DNA from 2 places in the Lysinibacillus sp. JK80 genome. Region 1 is predicted to be linked to the other one. Evidence: riboswitches for the same ligand, from Rfam matches in the RefSeq annotation. Region 1 holds a riboswitch; the other holds the start of a gene.
What was found. A riboswitch is a leader RNA that binds a small molecule or an ion and turns the genes downstream of it on or off. The one in region 1 is predicted to bind S-adenosylmethionine.
Positions count from the first base shown of each region.

Region 1 (8,193 bases):
TTTGCAGAGTATGCAGTGTATGATGAAATCGTTTTTGTAAATCCGTTTTCACTGCACAATTTTTAGCGCAAGAGGATATAGAATTTGATTTAGAAACGTCAGGCATGCTTTGGTTAACCGATGAAGAATTTGCTCAGCATCCTAACTTGAGTTTTCACATGAAGGATGAGGGGATGAAGAAAATGCTGGAGGAGCTGAAACATCGTGACACACAATGGTGATATTATCGAAAAACGCCCCTATCCTTCACCAAATCCAGCTATACGTTTAACGGAAATAACCTATCTTTCACAGGGCTTACGTATAAAAGGATTATTAGCAGAGCCAAAGACTGAAGGTACATATGATGGCTTTTTATATTTAAGAGGCGGCATGCAAAGCATTGGGATGGTAAGACCATCTCGTATTGCACAATTTGCGGCGCAGGGCTTTATCGTATTTGCCCCATACTATCGTGGGAATCGTGGGGGAGAGGGGCGTGACGAGTTTGCAGGGGCAGACCGTTACGATGCGGTCTATGCCGTAGATGTACTCAAACAATTCTGCAATGACAATATCCATGTTTTTGGTTTTTCACGAGGTGGTATTATGGCTCTGTGGACAGCTATTTTAAGAAGGGATATTACTTCTGTTGTAACATGGGCAGGTGTTTCTGATGCAACGGCCACTTATTGGGAACGTACAGATATGCGCAGAATGATGAAGCGTGTTATTGGAGGAACACCTAATCGTGTACCAGAAGCGTATGATGCAAGAACACCACTTTTTGAGATAGAGCGTATAACAGCTCCCGTTCTTATCATTCATGGCTATCGTGATGAAAATGTGGATATTGAACATGCCAGACAATTGGCATTTTTTTTAGAGGAAGCAAATAAATCATTCGAAACTTGGTATGATCTTAACTATGCACATCAATATCCACCAGCAAAAAATCGTGAAACTGTCCGTGCTCTTTGCAAGTGGATGAAACAACAATAAAGCATAGAGAAAACAAAAAGACAAAGGGAACGAATAAATTGTTCCCTTTGTCTTTTATATAGACGTTATTTTAATGGACCACCAAGTGTAGTGATGGCTTCAGAAACGTTTGAGAATTTCTTGAAGTTTTCGTTGAATAAGCCTGCAAGCTCAGCAGCTTTTGCATCGTATGCAGCTTTATCTGCCCAAGCTTCACGAGGATTTAACACTTCTGAAGGTACGCCTTCAACTGCTGTTGGAATGTGTAAACCAAACACAGCATCTTGTGTTGTTTCAACATCTGCTAATTTACCATCGATTGCTGCACGGACCATTGTACGTGTGTAAGACAGTTTCATACGGCTACCTGTGCCATATTCGCCACCAGTCCAACCAGTGTTTACTAAGTATACCTGTGCACCGTGCTCGTCAATTTTTTGTCCTAACATTTCTGCGTATACTGTTGCAGGAAGTGGAAGGAATGGAGACCCGAAGCAAGTAGAGAATACTGGTTCTGGCTCAGTCACACCACGTTCAGTTCCAGCAAGTTTAGAAGTGAACCCGCTTAGGAAGTGATACATCGCTTGTTCTTTTGTTAATTTACTGATTGGAGGTAACACGCCAAATGCATCAGCTGTTAGGAAGATGATTGTTTTTGGATGACCTGCAACAGAAGGATCAACGATATTTTCGATGTATTGGATTGGATAAGCTACACGTGTATTTTCTGTTAGCGAACCATCATCATAGTCACAAATACGAGTTTCTGGATCAACAGCTACGTTTTCTAATACAGAGCCGAAGCGGATTGCATTGTAGATTTCTGGTTCTTTTTCAGCAGAAAGGTTGATTGTTTTTGCATAGCAACCACCCTCAATGTTGAATACACCATTATCAGACCAACCGTGTTCATCGTCACCGATTAGCTTACGATCAGGATCAGCTGATAACGTCGTTTTACCAGTACCAGATAGACCGAAGAATAACGCTACATCGCCAGCTTCACCAACGTTTGCTGAGCAGTGCATTGAAAGAATACCTTGTTGTGGTAATAAATAGTTCATGATACCAAAGATAGATTTTTTCATTTCACCAGCATATTCTGTACCACCAATTAAAATAATTTTCTTTTCAAGTGATACGATGATGAATGTTTCAGAAGCAGTACCATCAACCGCAGGATCTGCTTTAAAGTTAGGAGCTGAGATGACAGTGAAGTCGGCAACATGAGAAGCTAATTCATCTGCTGTTGGACGGATAAATAATTGATGAGCAAAAAGATTGTGCCATGCGTATTCATTGATAACTTGAATGCTTAATTGTGAGTCTTTGTCAGCACCTGCAAAGCCCTTGAATACGAATAACTCGTCACGTTCTTTTAAATATTTTATTACTTTTACATATAGGTTATCGAACACTTCAGAAGAAATCGGTTGGTTGACTTTACCCCAGTCAATTTGATCTTTTGTGCTTTCTTCTTCTACCGTATATTTATCTTTAGGTGAACGACCAGTGTATTTGCCAGTTTCTGCACGAACTGCGCCATCTACTGTTAACATTGCTTCACCACGAGATGTAGCTTTTTCTGCTAATTGTGGTACTGAAAGTTGAACATTAATGTTACCGCCGTTTAATAATTCCTTCAGTTCGTTTGCAATTTCTACTGAATTCATCGATTAAATACCATCCTTTTTTATAGTATTCCCTTGATTTAGAGGGATTTTTTCTTAATTTCAAAAATAGTATAACACAATTGCTTAAATAATCTATACTAATTAAGAAATTATTTTAGAGTTTTTACCACTTTTCAATAAACTGACAAAAAATAATGTTTTTCGAGTAGAATACCATCAATCCTACTGTAATTAGGCACGAAAATTGAGCCACACATATGTTACCACAAGTAGCTAGGTATGTTGTAGGGATTAATTTGCTTCTATTTACATCATCATCCAAGTATGAAAAGTTTTTGTGTAATAAGTTCGTTCTTTCCTTTCTATACAGTAATACATAAGAAAATATTTGACAACGTTCGACCTTTTCAGTAACATGAGATTGAACGGATACTCTTATCCCGAGCTGGTGGAGGGTCAGGCCCTGTGAAACCCGGCAACCTGCATGAACTATTTCACGACATGCGTTGGTGCCAACCTGATGCAAGGGAACATCCCTTGAACGATAAGAGTGAAAGGTTACGCAGTCATTATTCCTTTCCTCATGTAAAGTAACGTGAGAAAAGGATTTTTTTATTGTTAAAATTCAATGTAAAGGTAAGTATATGTAGTTCTTTCCTTATTATAATGACGGATCTTTCGAAATCCTCGTGTTAAAAGCAGCAGTAACGGCTTGAGAGTTCAATCCTTAGGAGCGGACTTGACATGGGTAATGAGTACCGTATTCATACACAACTACTTATTGTAAGAGTATTTAGGAGGAAAACCAAATGACAAACCGTCGACTGTTTACATCAGAGAGTGTAACAGAAGGACATCCAGATAAGATTTGTGACCAAATCTCGGATGCCATTTTAGATGCTATTTTAGCAGAAGATCCAAATGCACGTGTAGCGTGTGAAACAACTGTAACAACAGGATTAGTATTAGTAGCAGGAGAAATTACTACTTCTACTTATGTGGATATTAAAGGTATTGTTCGTGACACTGTAGCTGAAATTGGCTATACACGAGGTAAATATGGCTTTGATGCTGAGAACTTAGCGGTGCTTGTGGCAATTGGTGAACAATCACCTGATATTGCTCAAGGTGTTGATCAGGCATTAGAGGCACGTGAAGGCTCTATGACAGATGCTGATATTGAAGCAATTGGTGCTGGTGACCAAGGCTTAATGTTTGGCTATGCATGTAATGAAACACCAGAGCTAATGCCATTACCAATTAGCTTGGCACACAAATTAGCACGCCGTTTAACAGAAGTACGTAAATCAGGTGAACTTGCCTATTTACGTCCTGATGGTAAAACGCAAGTAACGATTGAATATGATGACAATAATGTACCGGTTCGCGTGGATACAATTGTTATTTCAACACAGCATGATGAAGAAGCAACACTTGAACAAATTCAAGCAGATTTAAAAGAATTTGTTATTGCACCAGTCGTACCAAGTGAATTATTAGATGCTAATACGAAATACTTCATCAATCCAACTGGCCGTTTTGTAATTGGTGGGCCAAAAGGTGATGCTGGATTAACAGGACGTAAAATCATTGTTGATACATACGGTGGTTATGCACGTCACGGTGGTGGTGCCTTCTCAGGTAAGGATGCAACCAAGGTAGACCGTTCGGCGGCATATGCAGCACGTTATGTAGCGAAAAACATCGTAGCAGCTGGCTTAGCAGAACGTGCTGAAGTGCAACTTGCCTATGCGATTGGCGTTGCTCAGCCTGTTTCCATTGCTGTCGATACATTTGGCACAGGTAGAGTGAAAGAAAGCGAGATCGTTGAATGGGTACGCGAGCTATTCGATCTACGCCCAGCAGGTATCATTAAAATGCTTGATCTTCGTCGTCCAATTTATAAACAAACTGCTGCGTATGGACATTTTGGTCGTACAGATTTAAATGTACCATGGGAGCAAATTGATAAAGCAGACGCGCTACGAGAAAAAGCACGTTTATAAACTATTGAACTAAAGTAATGAAGTCATTAGAAAATTATTCTAATGTATTAATAAACAAAGGAGCAACATTGCTCCTTTTGTTTTTTTTACAAAAATACCTCGCTAGGATTCGTGAACATATTCGGTACACGAAAACGCGAGGGATTTTTTCGTTAGTATTGATTTTTTGTGTAGGTTATTTATTTCTGAAGTGATTTATAATATTGACCTTTTTCTGCGTATTCTCGTACGATGCGTTCCATATCCTCTTTATCTTCAGCATTTAATTCTCGGACAACTTTTGCTGGACGACCTAATGCTAAACTATTTGGAGGAATGACTTTACCAGGAGGTACTAGGCTTCCAGCTCCAATAAATGCACCTTCTCCAATCTCAGCTCCGTCTAAAATAATGGATCCCATACCAATTAAGGCATTTTTGCGAATTGTACAACTATGTAAAGTGACTTGGTGTCCAACTGTTACCTCATCTTCAATAATGAGCGGATATTTTGGGCTTTGGTGTAAACAGCAAAGATCCTGAATACTGACACGTTTACCGATAATCGTTGGGGAAACATCACCACGAATAACCGTATTAAACCAAATGGTTGTTTCGGCGCCAATTGTTACGTCGCCCGTAACAGTTGCGTAATCAGCAATGAAAACAGACGGATCGATCTTTGGCGTTTTATCTTTAAATGGATAAATCATGAAAATCGCCTCTTTTCTTTCTATAATGTAGTATTATCGTATCAAATACGCAACTTTATGGAAATATAAAATTAAAATGTGCTATTTATTTCGATATAATCAAAGTGTAATTATTTTTTAGGAGGACTATGTAAATGTGGAAATGGGAAGCTGATGGACAAGCAAAAGCTGTGATTGCTATTCTTCATGGTGCTTATGAAAATCACCGTTGGTATGCATGGCTGATAGAGAAATTAAGATTAGAAGGCTTCCACATAGTCATGGGGGATTTACCGAATCATGGTGGTAATGCAAGATTTGCTAGAGTCCATGATGAAGACTTCAAATTGTACAATAAGTATACACGAAACCTGATTGAAAATGCTTTTTCATATAATTTACCAACCTTTGTAATAGGGCATGGACTAGGTGCAACATTAATCCTCCATACACTGCAAAAGAGACAATATGAATGTGCAGGCATTATTTTAACATCACCTTGGTTGCAACTAAAGCTATTACCAGGTAAATTAACAAATGCTTTAACAAGTCTAAGTGCGTTAACAGCCAATGTTAAGTTGACACATGATATTACATTAGAGAAATTAACGCGTAGTGTTGAAGGCAGAGAAGAAATGAAAGATGATGTACCGCTCATGTCTGTTGTTTCTGTGAAATGGTATCGAGAACTTCAGCAAATGATGAAAAATTTAGTGATGCTGCCTAAAGGTGAAATGCCTAATATGCCTATGCTAATTATGACAGCTGAGAAGGATAAAATTACGGACACTCGCCAAACCCGAAATTGGCTTCATCAACAGGAATTCACAGAATTTCAGTTTAAAGAATGGGCAAATTGTTATCATAATTTATTTCATGAGGGAGAGCGCGAAGAAATTTATATGTATACACGAGATTTTATTAATAATGCTCTTCGAAGAATTGGTTATATAATTAAATAGGTTTATCCCCTTCCATTTACTAGGTTACTTACTTAAATATTGTTACTCAAAAATAATATTGTAATTTTCTGAAAAGTGTAATACTATAATGATCTAAAGTAAGGTATTTTAAATTGGAGGGGTAAAATGGATGTAATTGTGGAGAAGTTGAATGGTATTTTATGGGGACCATGGTTTATTTATGGTATCTTATTGATTGGGTTATTTTTCTCAATTATCACAAGGTTCCTACAGGTAAGGCACATTAAAGATATGTTTGTTTTAATGTTTAAAGGGGAGAAATCGGAAAAGGGAATATCCTCTTTCCAAGCAATGTCTATCGCATTATCAGGACGTGTAGGTACAGGTAATATTGCTGGTACTGCGACAGCAATTGGAATGGGAGGACCTGGTGCTGTCTTTTGGATGTGGGCAATCGCTTTCATTGGTGCGGCTACCGCGTATGTAGAATCAACATTAGCTCAAATCTATAAAGAAGAGAAAGATACAGAATATCGTGGTGGACCGGCCTTTTACATAGAAAAAGGAATGGGTCAAAAATGGTTTGCAGTAATTTTTGCTGTGGCGGCTTTAATAGCAATGTTAATTTTGATGCCTGGTGTGCAGTCAAATGCCATCGCAGGTGCTGTTGAAAACGCTTTCGGTTTGGATACATGGATCACAGGACTTATAATTGTTGTGTTACTAGGTGCTATTATCATTGGTGGTATTAAATCAATTGCAAACGCTGCTCAAATTATTGTACCATTTATGGCATTAGCTTATATCATTATGGCAATTGTCATTATTTTTATGAATATTTCACAAGTACCAACAGTTATCGGATTAATTTTTTCTAGTGCATTTGGTGCTCAAGAAATTTTTGGCGGGGTTATTGGTTCAGCGATTGCTTGGGGTGTTAAACGTGGAATTTACTCTAATGAGGCTGGTCAAGGAACTGGTGCTCACCCTGCGGCAGCTGCGGAAGTATCACATCCTGCTAAGCAAGGAATTGTACAAGCCGCGTCTGTTTATATTGATACATTATTAATTTGTTCTGCTACGGCATTTATGATTTTATTTACAGGTATGTACAATGTACAAGATGAAAAGGCAGCTGAGGGAGCAGATCCATTTATCCATATTGGAGAATTTAATAGTGGTGGATTAGCAGGCGATGAGCAAATGACTTTTGCGAAAAGTATTGAAGCAGGAGCTGCGTATACACAATATGCAGTTGACTCATCATTACCTGGCTTTGGTGCTCCATTTGTAGCCATTGCGTTATTCTTCTTTGCCTTTACAACAATCATGGCTTACTACTATATTGCAGAGACAAATGTCGCTTACTTATTTAGAGGTAGCACAGAAAAGGTATTCATTTGGATTGCGAAAATTGCCATTTTAGTTGCAGCCTTTTATGGTACAATCCGTACGTCTGGTCTAGCATGGGCAATGGGAGATGTAGGTCTTGGTTTGATGGTTTGGATTAACGTTATAGCTATTTTAATTATCATGAAACCAGCTATTGTCGCATTAAAAGATTACGAGAAACAGAAAAAAGAAGGAAAAGACCCAGTCTTTGATCCTCGTAAACTAGGAATTAAAGGTGCAGATTTCTGGGTTGACTATAATGAAAAACGCAATAACAAGTAGATAAAGAGCAAGGCGATCAGCTAGTTTGATAGAAACTACTGATCGCCTTTTAGCATGTAATCATTGAATAGGATATTCTTTCATTTTCTCTAATGCAATGACGAAGGGTGGATCATTTTGTTGATTCAGAAATGCGTATTTTAAGACATGAACATATTTTTGTGGCAGTTGGCTTACATAATCAATGACCTTATCACGCTCTTCTTTTCCACCTGGATGACCATGATAAATAACAAGAACAATCAAACCGCCAACTTTTAAGAGCTTTAATATATTCTCAATGGCTTGGATTGTTGTATTAGGTCTTGTAATAATATCATGGTTG
Region 1 covers NZ_CP058997.1:3,454,651-3,462,843, reverse strand. The annotation lists partial or broken gene HXV90_RS17295 (NUDIX domain-containing protein) at 1-221, shown strand, start outside; gene HXV90_RS17290 (alpha/beta hydrolase family protein) at 205-981, shown strand; gene pckA (phosphoenolpyruvate carboxykinase (ATP)) at 1,047-2,633, opposite strand; SAM riboswitch class I at 3,027-3,145, shown strand; gene metK (methionine adenosyltransferase) at 3,404-4,600, shown strand; gene HXV90_RS17275 (gamma carbonic anhydrase) at 4,780-5,292, opposite strand; gene HXV90_RS17270 (alpha/beta hydrolase) at 5,427-6,233, shown strand; gene HXV90_RS17265 (alanine/glycine:cation symporter family protein) at 6,360-7,868, shown strand; gene HXV90_RS17260 (tRNA 5-(aminomethyl)-2-thiouridylate-methyltransferase MnmM) at 7,929-8,193, opposite strand, start outside.

Region 2 (8,193 bases), 150 kb from region 1:
GCGGATAAATTTGCACAACTGGTGGATAAACTTACAAAAAAGAGTGAAGTTCACCATTGAAAACAACTATGATGGTATACTACAGAAAAAGACAGAAGAGGAGCATTGTAATGACGATTCAATTTTTCCATTATCCGAAATGTACAACATGTAAAAAGGCACAGAAGTGGTTAAATGAGCATGAGGTTTCCTATGAAGAGGTACATATCGCAGAGCAACCTCCCACTAAAGAAGAATTAACAGCTATTTGGCAAGCTAGTGGACAGCCTTTGAAGAAATTTTTTAATACCTCAGGCATGAAATATCGTGAGCTTGGTTTAAAGGACAAGTTAGCAGAAATGACGGAGGATGAGCAGCTTGAGCTACTTGCTTCAGATGGCATGTTAATTAAACGTCCCATCGTGACAGATGGAAAAAAAGTTACTTTAGGTTTTAAAGAAGTAGATTTTGAGCAAGCTTGGAAATAACCGTATTAAACCTTGTATTTATAGGAGAAGTATGGCACACTGAAAGTGAATATATTACATATTTATGGAGGGGTTTTTTGCATGAGCACACCTAAAGACTTACGATACTCTGAAGAACATGAATGGGTAAAAGTAGAAGATGGAAAAGTACGTATTGGTATTACTCACTTCGCACAATCTGAATTAGGAGATATCGTATTCGTTGAGCTTCCACAAGTTGGCGACGAAATCAAAACAGATGATCCATTCGGTAGCGTAGAATCAGTAAAAACTGTTTCTGAATTATATGCACCAATCTCAGGTACTGTAGTTGAAGTAAATGCAGATTTAGAAGATAGCCCAGAATTCGTTAATGAATCACCATATGAAAAAGCATGGATGATCGTTGTTGAGCCTGCTGACGCATCAGAAGTTGAGAAACTAATGACAGCAGAGCAATACGAAGAAATGATCGCTGAATAAGACAAGCCATAATCGAAAAACGTCGGAAACTACCGGCGTTTTTTGTTATATAATGACTTATAAGTGGGGATCTCTAAATGGAGGTGGCGTAATGTTCGAGGGAAAATGCTTGATAGTAGAAGGGCGCTCAGATAAGCTACAAATTGAGCCTATTTTGAATGAGAATGTTACAATACTATGTACGAATGGTACAATTGGTGTGCATCAATTAGAAGAACTACTGGATCCCTATGAGGGCTGTGAGCTATTTACTTTTTTTGATGCAGATACTTCTGGTGATAAGCTACGTGCATTAATGGACAGACATTATCCAGAGGCTGAGCATCTGCGCACAATGCCAACATACAAGGAAGTAGAAACGACACCAAGAAAAGTGCTAGCAATGATTTTACTGCGTGCACATTTTTCAATCCATAATGAATATATTTTGTAAGGTTGCGTGAGTAAATGGAAGAATGGTCAATAGAGCAGTGGGAAGCGGCTAAACAGTCGGGAGAGAAAACTGCATTTTATTTATATACACCGATGTGTGGAACGTGTGCAGTGGCATCTAAAATGATGTCCATTATTGAGCAATTACTGCCACAGCTACAAATGGGTAAAGCAAATATCAACTTTTTGGAACACATAGCTTATGAGCATCAAATTGAAAGTGTTCCCTGTCTACTCATCAGTGATGGCGGAAAAGTGACAGAAAAGATTTATGCTTTTCAATCCGTACCATTTTTATATGAATTGTTAAAAAAATCAATTGACTGAACTTTACTAGCGTGGTAAAGTATCAAATATATTATTAAAACATTAAATATATCGAACTCTTATGAAGAGTGGCGGAGGGAAGTGCCCTATGAAGCCCGGCAACCATCACAATGTGAAAAGGTGCCAAATCACCCAAAGATTTTTCTTTGAAAGATGAGAGAACGGTTTAACGTATCATACGTGACCCCTTCTACTTGTCTGTGAGTGAAGGGGTTTTCTATATGAGAAAAGGAGTATTCGCTATGATCCAGCTTCAAAATATTACAAAGAAATACAAAACAGCAAATGGCGAATTAACGGCAGTCAAAGACGTCAACCTTACTATTAATAAAGGTGAAATTTTTGGCATTATCGGCTATAGTGGTGCTGGTAAAAGTACCATGATTCGTTTATTAAACGGTTTAGAGAAACCGACAGCAGGAACAGTAACGGTGAACAATCAAGAATTTTCATCGATAAAAGGGCAAAAGCTTAGAGCAGCTAGACAAAAGGTAAGTATGATTTTCCAGCATTTTAATTTACTTTGGTCAAGAACAGTTGCCGAAAATATTGCATTCCCTTTAGAAATCGCAGGCTTCCCAAAGGCTCAACGTGAAGCGCGTGTGAAGGAATTAATTGCCCTTGTAGGCTTAGAAGGGCGCGATAAGGCATATCCATCCCAGCTTTCCGGGGGACAAAAGCAGCGTGTAGGAATTGCACGTGCATTAGCGAATAATCCAGAGGTTTTACTATGTGATGAGGCGACATCCGCACTTGACCCTGAAACAACGGATGCCATTCTTGATTTACTCGTAGATATAAATGAACGCTTAGGCTTAACAATCGTCCTGATTACCCACGAAATGCATGTCATCCGCAAAATTTGTCATCGTGTAGCGGTGATGGAGGCAGGCGAAATTGTGGAACGTGGTGAGGTATTACAAGTCTTCCAAGCCCCACAGGCGGCTATTACTAAGAAGTTTGTATCTCAAATTACCGACACTAAGGAAACACAAGATACGGTAGCACAAATTAAAACAAACTATCCAACTGGACAACTTGTCAAATTGATTTTTGTTGGTGAAAAAACAGAACAGCCTGTCATCTCACATCTTGTGAAACAATTTGATGTAGAAGTAAGTATTGTTCACGGAAATATTTCACAAACAAAAAATGGTGCATATGGTACATTGATTGTGCAAATTGATGGCTCTCAGACAAATGTCACTGAAGCCCTTCGTTATTTAAATACAGTGGAAGTACAGACGGAGGTGATTGAAAATGCTAACTAATCTCTTTCCGAATGTAGACTGGGAAAATATGTGGCAAGCTACGTATGAAACTTTATACATGACAGCTATATCAACGGTTGTGACATTTATTCTTGGGTTAGTCATTGGTATTGTTCTATTTCTAACTAGCCCCAATCAGTTATGGGCAAATAAAATCGTTAACTTTTTAACAGGATCACTCGTTAATATTTTCCGTTCCATTCCATTTATCGTATTAATTATTTTATTAATTCCATTTACGAAGTTTTTACTAGGTACAATTCGCGGTGCCAATGCGGCGTTACCTGCTTTAATTATCGGTGCAGCACCGTTTTATGCTCGTATGGTATTAATTGCGTTACGTGAAATTGATAAAGGTGTGATTGAAGCAGCCCGTTCAATGGGAGCAAAAACTTCTACAATTATTTGGAAAGTATTGGTTCCGGAATCATTACCAGCTTTGATTTCTGGTATCACTGTAACGGCTGTTGCTCTTGTAGGTTATACAGCGATGGCAGGAATTATTGGTGCAGGTGGTCTTGGTAACTTAGCTTTCTTAGACGGCTTCCAGCGAAATCGCCAAGATGTGACATTAATGGCAACTATTTTGATCTTAGTAGTCGTATTTATTATTCAATGGATTGGTGATTTAATTACTGAAAAAATTGATAAACGCTAGCAAGAAAAAGGGGTTATTCCGGTTTTTACCGCTAACATATTTAAAACAAATACAAGGGAGTGTCATAAATGAAAAAGTTATTAGCAGGATTATTTTTATCAATACTTGTACTAGCATTAGTAGCTTGCGGTACAGATAAAAAAGAAGATGAAAAATCAGCATCTGGCGATCAAACAGATAACAAAGAAAACGTAACATTAAAAGTAGGTGCTTCTAATACACCGCACGCAGTTATTTTAGAAAAAGCAAAACCGATCTTAGCTAAAGAAGGCATAGACCTTGAAATTGAAACGTATACAGATTATGTTCTACCAAACCAAGATTTAGAGTCAAAAGATATTGATGCAAACTATTTCCAGCACATTCCTTACTTAGAGCTACAAATTAAAGACAATGGCTATGATTTCGTTAATGCAGGTGGCGTTCATATTGAACCAATCGGTATTTACTCTAAAAAATATAAAACGTTAGAAGACCTGCCTGAAGGCGCAACAATTTTACTTTCTAATTCAGTATCTGACCATGGTCGTATGCTGTCATTGTTAGAGGCTAAAGGCTTAATCAAATTAAAAGAAGGCATTGATAAAACAGCAGCAGAATTAAAGGATATTGAAGAAAATCCTAAAAACTTTAAATTCGATGCAAATACTGCCCCAGAAATGCTTGTACAAATGTACGAAAACGATGAAGGCGATGCAGTACTTATCAATTCTAACTTTGCCATCGATAACGGTTTAAACCCAATTGAAGATGCTATTTCTCTTGAAGATAAAGAATCTCCATATGTTAACATCATCGCTGTACGTGCAGGTGATGAATCAAAACCTGAAAATAAAAAATTATTAGAAGTATTAACATCTAAAGAAATCCAAGACTTCATTTTAGAAGAGTGGAAAGGTGCAGTAGTACCGGTAAAATAAGAATTAAAAATTTTATAAAAGGGTACATAAGTTTAACGACTTATGTACTCTTTTTTATTTGTAGTTAAATTGATGAGAAACTATGTATTTTTTATGACGTCTATTTATTGTTTAGTCACATTTATTACTATAGTAATGTTGTTAATCTACGAAATAAATGATAGAAAGTAATAATAAGAAAAAACTAGATGGAGTGATTCTAATGAATGATATAAAATTCACCCATGACATCATGCAAGAACATGAAGTAGAGCGCTACTTTAAAATATGGCGAGAAAGTGTGATTAGATCACGCCTTACTATAACAGCAGTCTTTTTAAAAACAGCTAATGCTACACAACTGAATGAAAATGTGAATGATCAAGTTACCTCGTTTTTACAATCAAAAATACGCAAGACAGACTTGCTTTTTCAATTATCCGACGGAGATCATTGGGGCATCTTCTTTTTACAAAGTAGTGATGTAGAAGCTAGGGCGTTTTTAAAACGAATATTTGCCATCTTAAAAGCAGAACGAAAGTTCCAACAGATTGCATTAAAGGCCTCTATAACAGAAATAAGAAATAATAACGTTATTTTTGAAGAGCTGTTAAATAAAAATAAACAGATGTTATCAGGGGATGAGCAATTAACATGGAGTATAGCAGAGGTAAAGGATTACTGTGAGCAACCAACTGAATTAGTGAAAGTTAGTATTATTGAGCAAAACGCAATTTTTAGACAAGTATTAGAGTCAACGCTTAACCAAATAAATATCCCTTATTTTTCTTTAGATGTAAAGGTTTATGAGGATGGCTATAGCTTTTTACAATCGGATGATTATAAATTAGGGCATATGCATCTAATTCTTATGAATGATATTTTACCGCTAAAAAATGGCTTAGAAATATTGCATATCTTACGACATATGCCAAATGAAAAGAAATTTATTATTTATATGATGTCAGAACGCAATTCTGAAGGGGCAGCGCTTAATGCTTATGAGGGCGGTGTTGATGAATATATTGTCAAACCATTTAATTTACGTTTGCTAGAAGCCAAAATTAAAAGAACGTTTGCGAGGTTTTGGCAATGATCAAGCTGACTGTTTCGACAATTTTGGTAATAATTTCCTTTTTATTAGTTGTACTCTTTATCTTTTTTATGTATTTACTTGTTCAGCGACAGCGTGAAAGCTATTTTGAGAAAGTTCGTGACCGTTATTTACAAAATTATTCTCAACTTTGGTATGATTACTTATTCAATAACGCATTATTTAGTATCGTATTGGTACCTAGAGGAAGCGCCCAAGTAGAAGCTATTGAAAAAATTTTTTCATCCTATTTAAAGAATATAAGGAATGAACAGGTGGAACTAAAAATTAAACAATTCTCCAATCAATATTTAAAAGCATTCTACGAAAAAGATTTATCCAGTAAACGATGGAGTATTCGAATGAATGCCCTCTATCGAATTGCAGACTTACAAATAGATGAATTGCTAACGAAGTGCCAAGAATTCGAAAAAAATAACATTACAGATGAAGAACATTTCCAGTTATTGAAAATATACTCGCTTTTCCAACCAGATTTATTTATGGAGAAAATAAAAAATTCCAATGTAAATTACGCTGAAAGTGAATATAGAAGACTATTTATCTTATTAGATGATAATGTATTTATTCGATTTTTCCATGATTTTAATAGTTTGTCGGCCAAAATGCAATTTGCTGTTATTGATACTGCTGCTGTAAAAAGAAATATGGAGTATTTAGATGAATTAAAAAAATTATTACACCATGATACACCGGAAATTAACATCAGAGCATTAAAAGGGCTATATGAAATAGGAATTATTGATGAGATGGATCCCTTTGTCCCTTTTGTGACCTCTGAAATGTGGGAAGCCAGGTTAATGGTTGCCAAAATTTTTAAGCATGTACCGCTTACTTACACTTATAGTTATTTAGAGCAGCTTCTTCAAGATGAGAATTGGTGGGTACGTTCCCAAGCGGCAAAAACGATTGTAGAAGATCGACATGGTATTGCCAAATTACAGCAATTCATTGAATCCTCAAATGATCAATATGCAATTGAAATGGCCCAAGAAATTGCAGCGAGAAAAGAGGGGAAGTAAATGAAAATAATTGATTATTGCATGATGTTTTTTGGGGGCATTATTTTATTTTATATGCTGTTCGTTATTGTTTCATATTGTACAATGTTCATCATTGCTATGCTGGATTTAAGAAAACGCTATCGTCTTGATCTATCAGAGTATGATGATGCACATATCGATGCCTTTTATTCAAAACCGGTATCGTTACTTGTTCCTGCTTACAATGAAGAAGTAGGAGTTGTAGATACAGTATATTCATTATTGAATTTACGTTATCCTCAAACTGAAATTATCATTATTAACGATGGATCTACAGATCAAACCCTTCAAACGGTCATCGAACATTTTCAAATGAAGCCAATCAATAAAATTGTTCGAACTAACATCCCTACAAAAGACATTAAACAAATATATGAATCAGAAATCTATAAAAATTGTATTTTAGTTGATAAAGAAAATGGTGGTAAGGCTGATGCACTAAATGTGGGTATTAATGTATCTCAATATCCATATTTTTGCTCTATTGATGGGGACTCCATATTAGATGAAAAATCCTTGCTGCGGGTGATGAAGCCTATCATTTTATCTGATGGTGAGGTCATTGCAGCAGGAGGTAATATTCGTATTGCAAATGGTGCAAAGATGCAGTTTGGCTCTATTTATGAGACTCAATTACCTAGTAATTACCTAGTAATCATGCAAGTAATCGAATATTTGCGGGCATTTTTAATGGGGCGAATAGCGTTAAGTAAATTCAATTTAGTCCTTATTATTTCAGGAGCATTTAGTGTTTTCTCTAAAAAATGGGCTGTTGAAGCAGGTGGATATTCAACCAATATTATTGGGGAAGATATGGAACTGGTGGTGAATATCCATCGACTTATAAAAGAAAAAAAAGAAAATAAGCGTATTGAATTTGTACCTGACCCAGTTTGCTGGACGGAAGCACCTCAAACATTAGGAGTACTACGCAATCAACGAAGAAGGTGGCATCAAGGGTTATTTGAAAGTCTATGGAAGCATAAAAAAATGACCTTGAATCCTAGATATGGAATGATTGGATTTCTTTCGTTCCCGTATTTTTGGCTAGTGGAATGTCTAGGGCCTCTTGTCGAGTTAGGCGGATATATTTATATTGTCATAGCCTTTTTCTTAGGGAAAATTTATTATGAAGTTGCGCTCATGCTGCTACTACTATTCGTTATTTATGGTGTTATTTTTTCAATAGCGGCAATATTATTTGAATCGTGGAGTATGAATACGTATCCGAAAAAAAGAGAGTTGTTACGCATGATTCTTTTAGCGTTTACAGAAATTTTTTGGTATCGCCCACTAACATTATTCTGGCGCTGTGAGGGATTACTTCGTTTTGTCTTAAGAAAAAGTGACTGGGGTAATATGAAACGTGTCGGCATTGCTGAAAAGGAGAAAAGTGTATGAAACGAATCTATATAGGGGTTATGGTCGTACTAGTCCTCATGATAATCCCTATTACATGGTGGTACTTAGAAGTTGAAAAACAGCTTAATGTGGCCATTATAGATAAAACCGTTCCGAAT
Region 2 covers NZ_CP058997.1:3,601,473-3,609,665, reverse strand. The annotation lists gene HXV90_RS18170 (arsenate reductase family protein) at 111-467, shown strand; gene gcvH (glycine cleavage system protein GcvH) at 549-929, shown strand; gene HXV90_RS18160 (toprim domain-containing protein) at 1,021-1,362, shown strand; gene HXV90_RS18155 (thioredoxin family protein) at 1,377-1,688, shown strand; SAM riboswitch class I at 1,745-1,848, shown strand; gene HXV90_RS18150 (methionine ABC transporter ATP-binding protein) at 1,931-2,959, shown strand; gene HXV90_RS18145 (methionine ABC transporter permease) at 2,949-3,617, shown strand; gene HXV90_RS18140 (MetQ/NlpA family ABC transporter substrate-binding protein) at 3,686-4,537, shown strand; gene HXV90_RS18135 (response regulator) at 4,740-5,612, shown strand; gene HXV90_RS18130 (HEAT repeat domain-containing protein) at 5,609-6,652, shown strand; gene HXV90_RS18125 (glycosyltransferase family 2 protein) at 6,653-8,074, shown strand; gene HXV90_RS18120 (hypothetical protein) at 8,071-8,193, shown strand, end outside.
Region 2: linked by a shared signal. The riboswitch ahead of HXV90_RS18150 (methionine ABC transporter ATP-binding protein) and the one ahead of metK (methionine adenosyltransferase) in region 1 are both predicted to bind S-adenosylmethionine.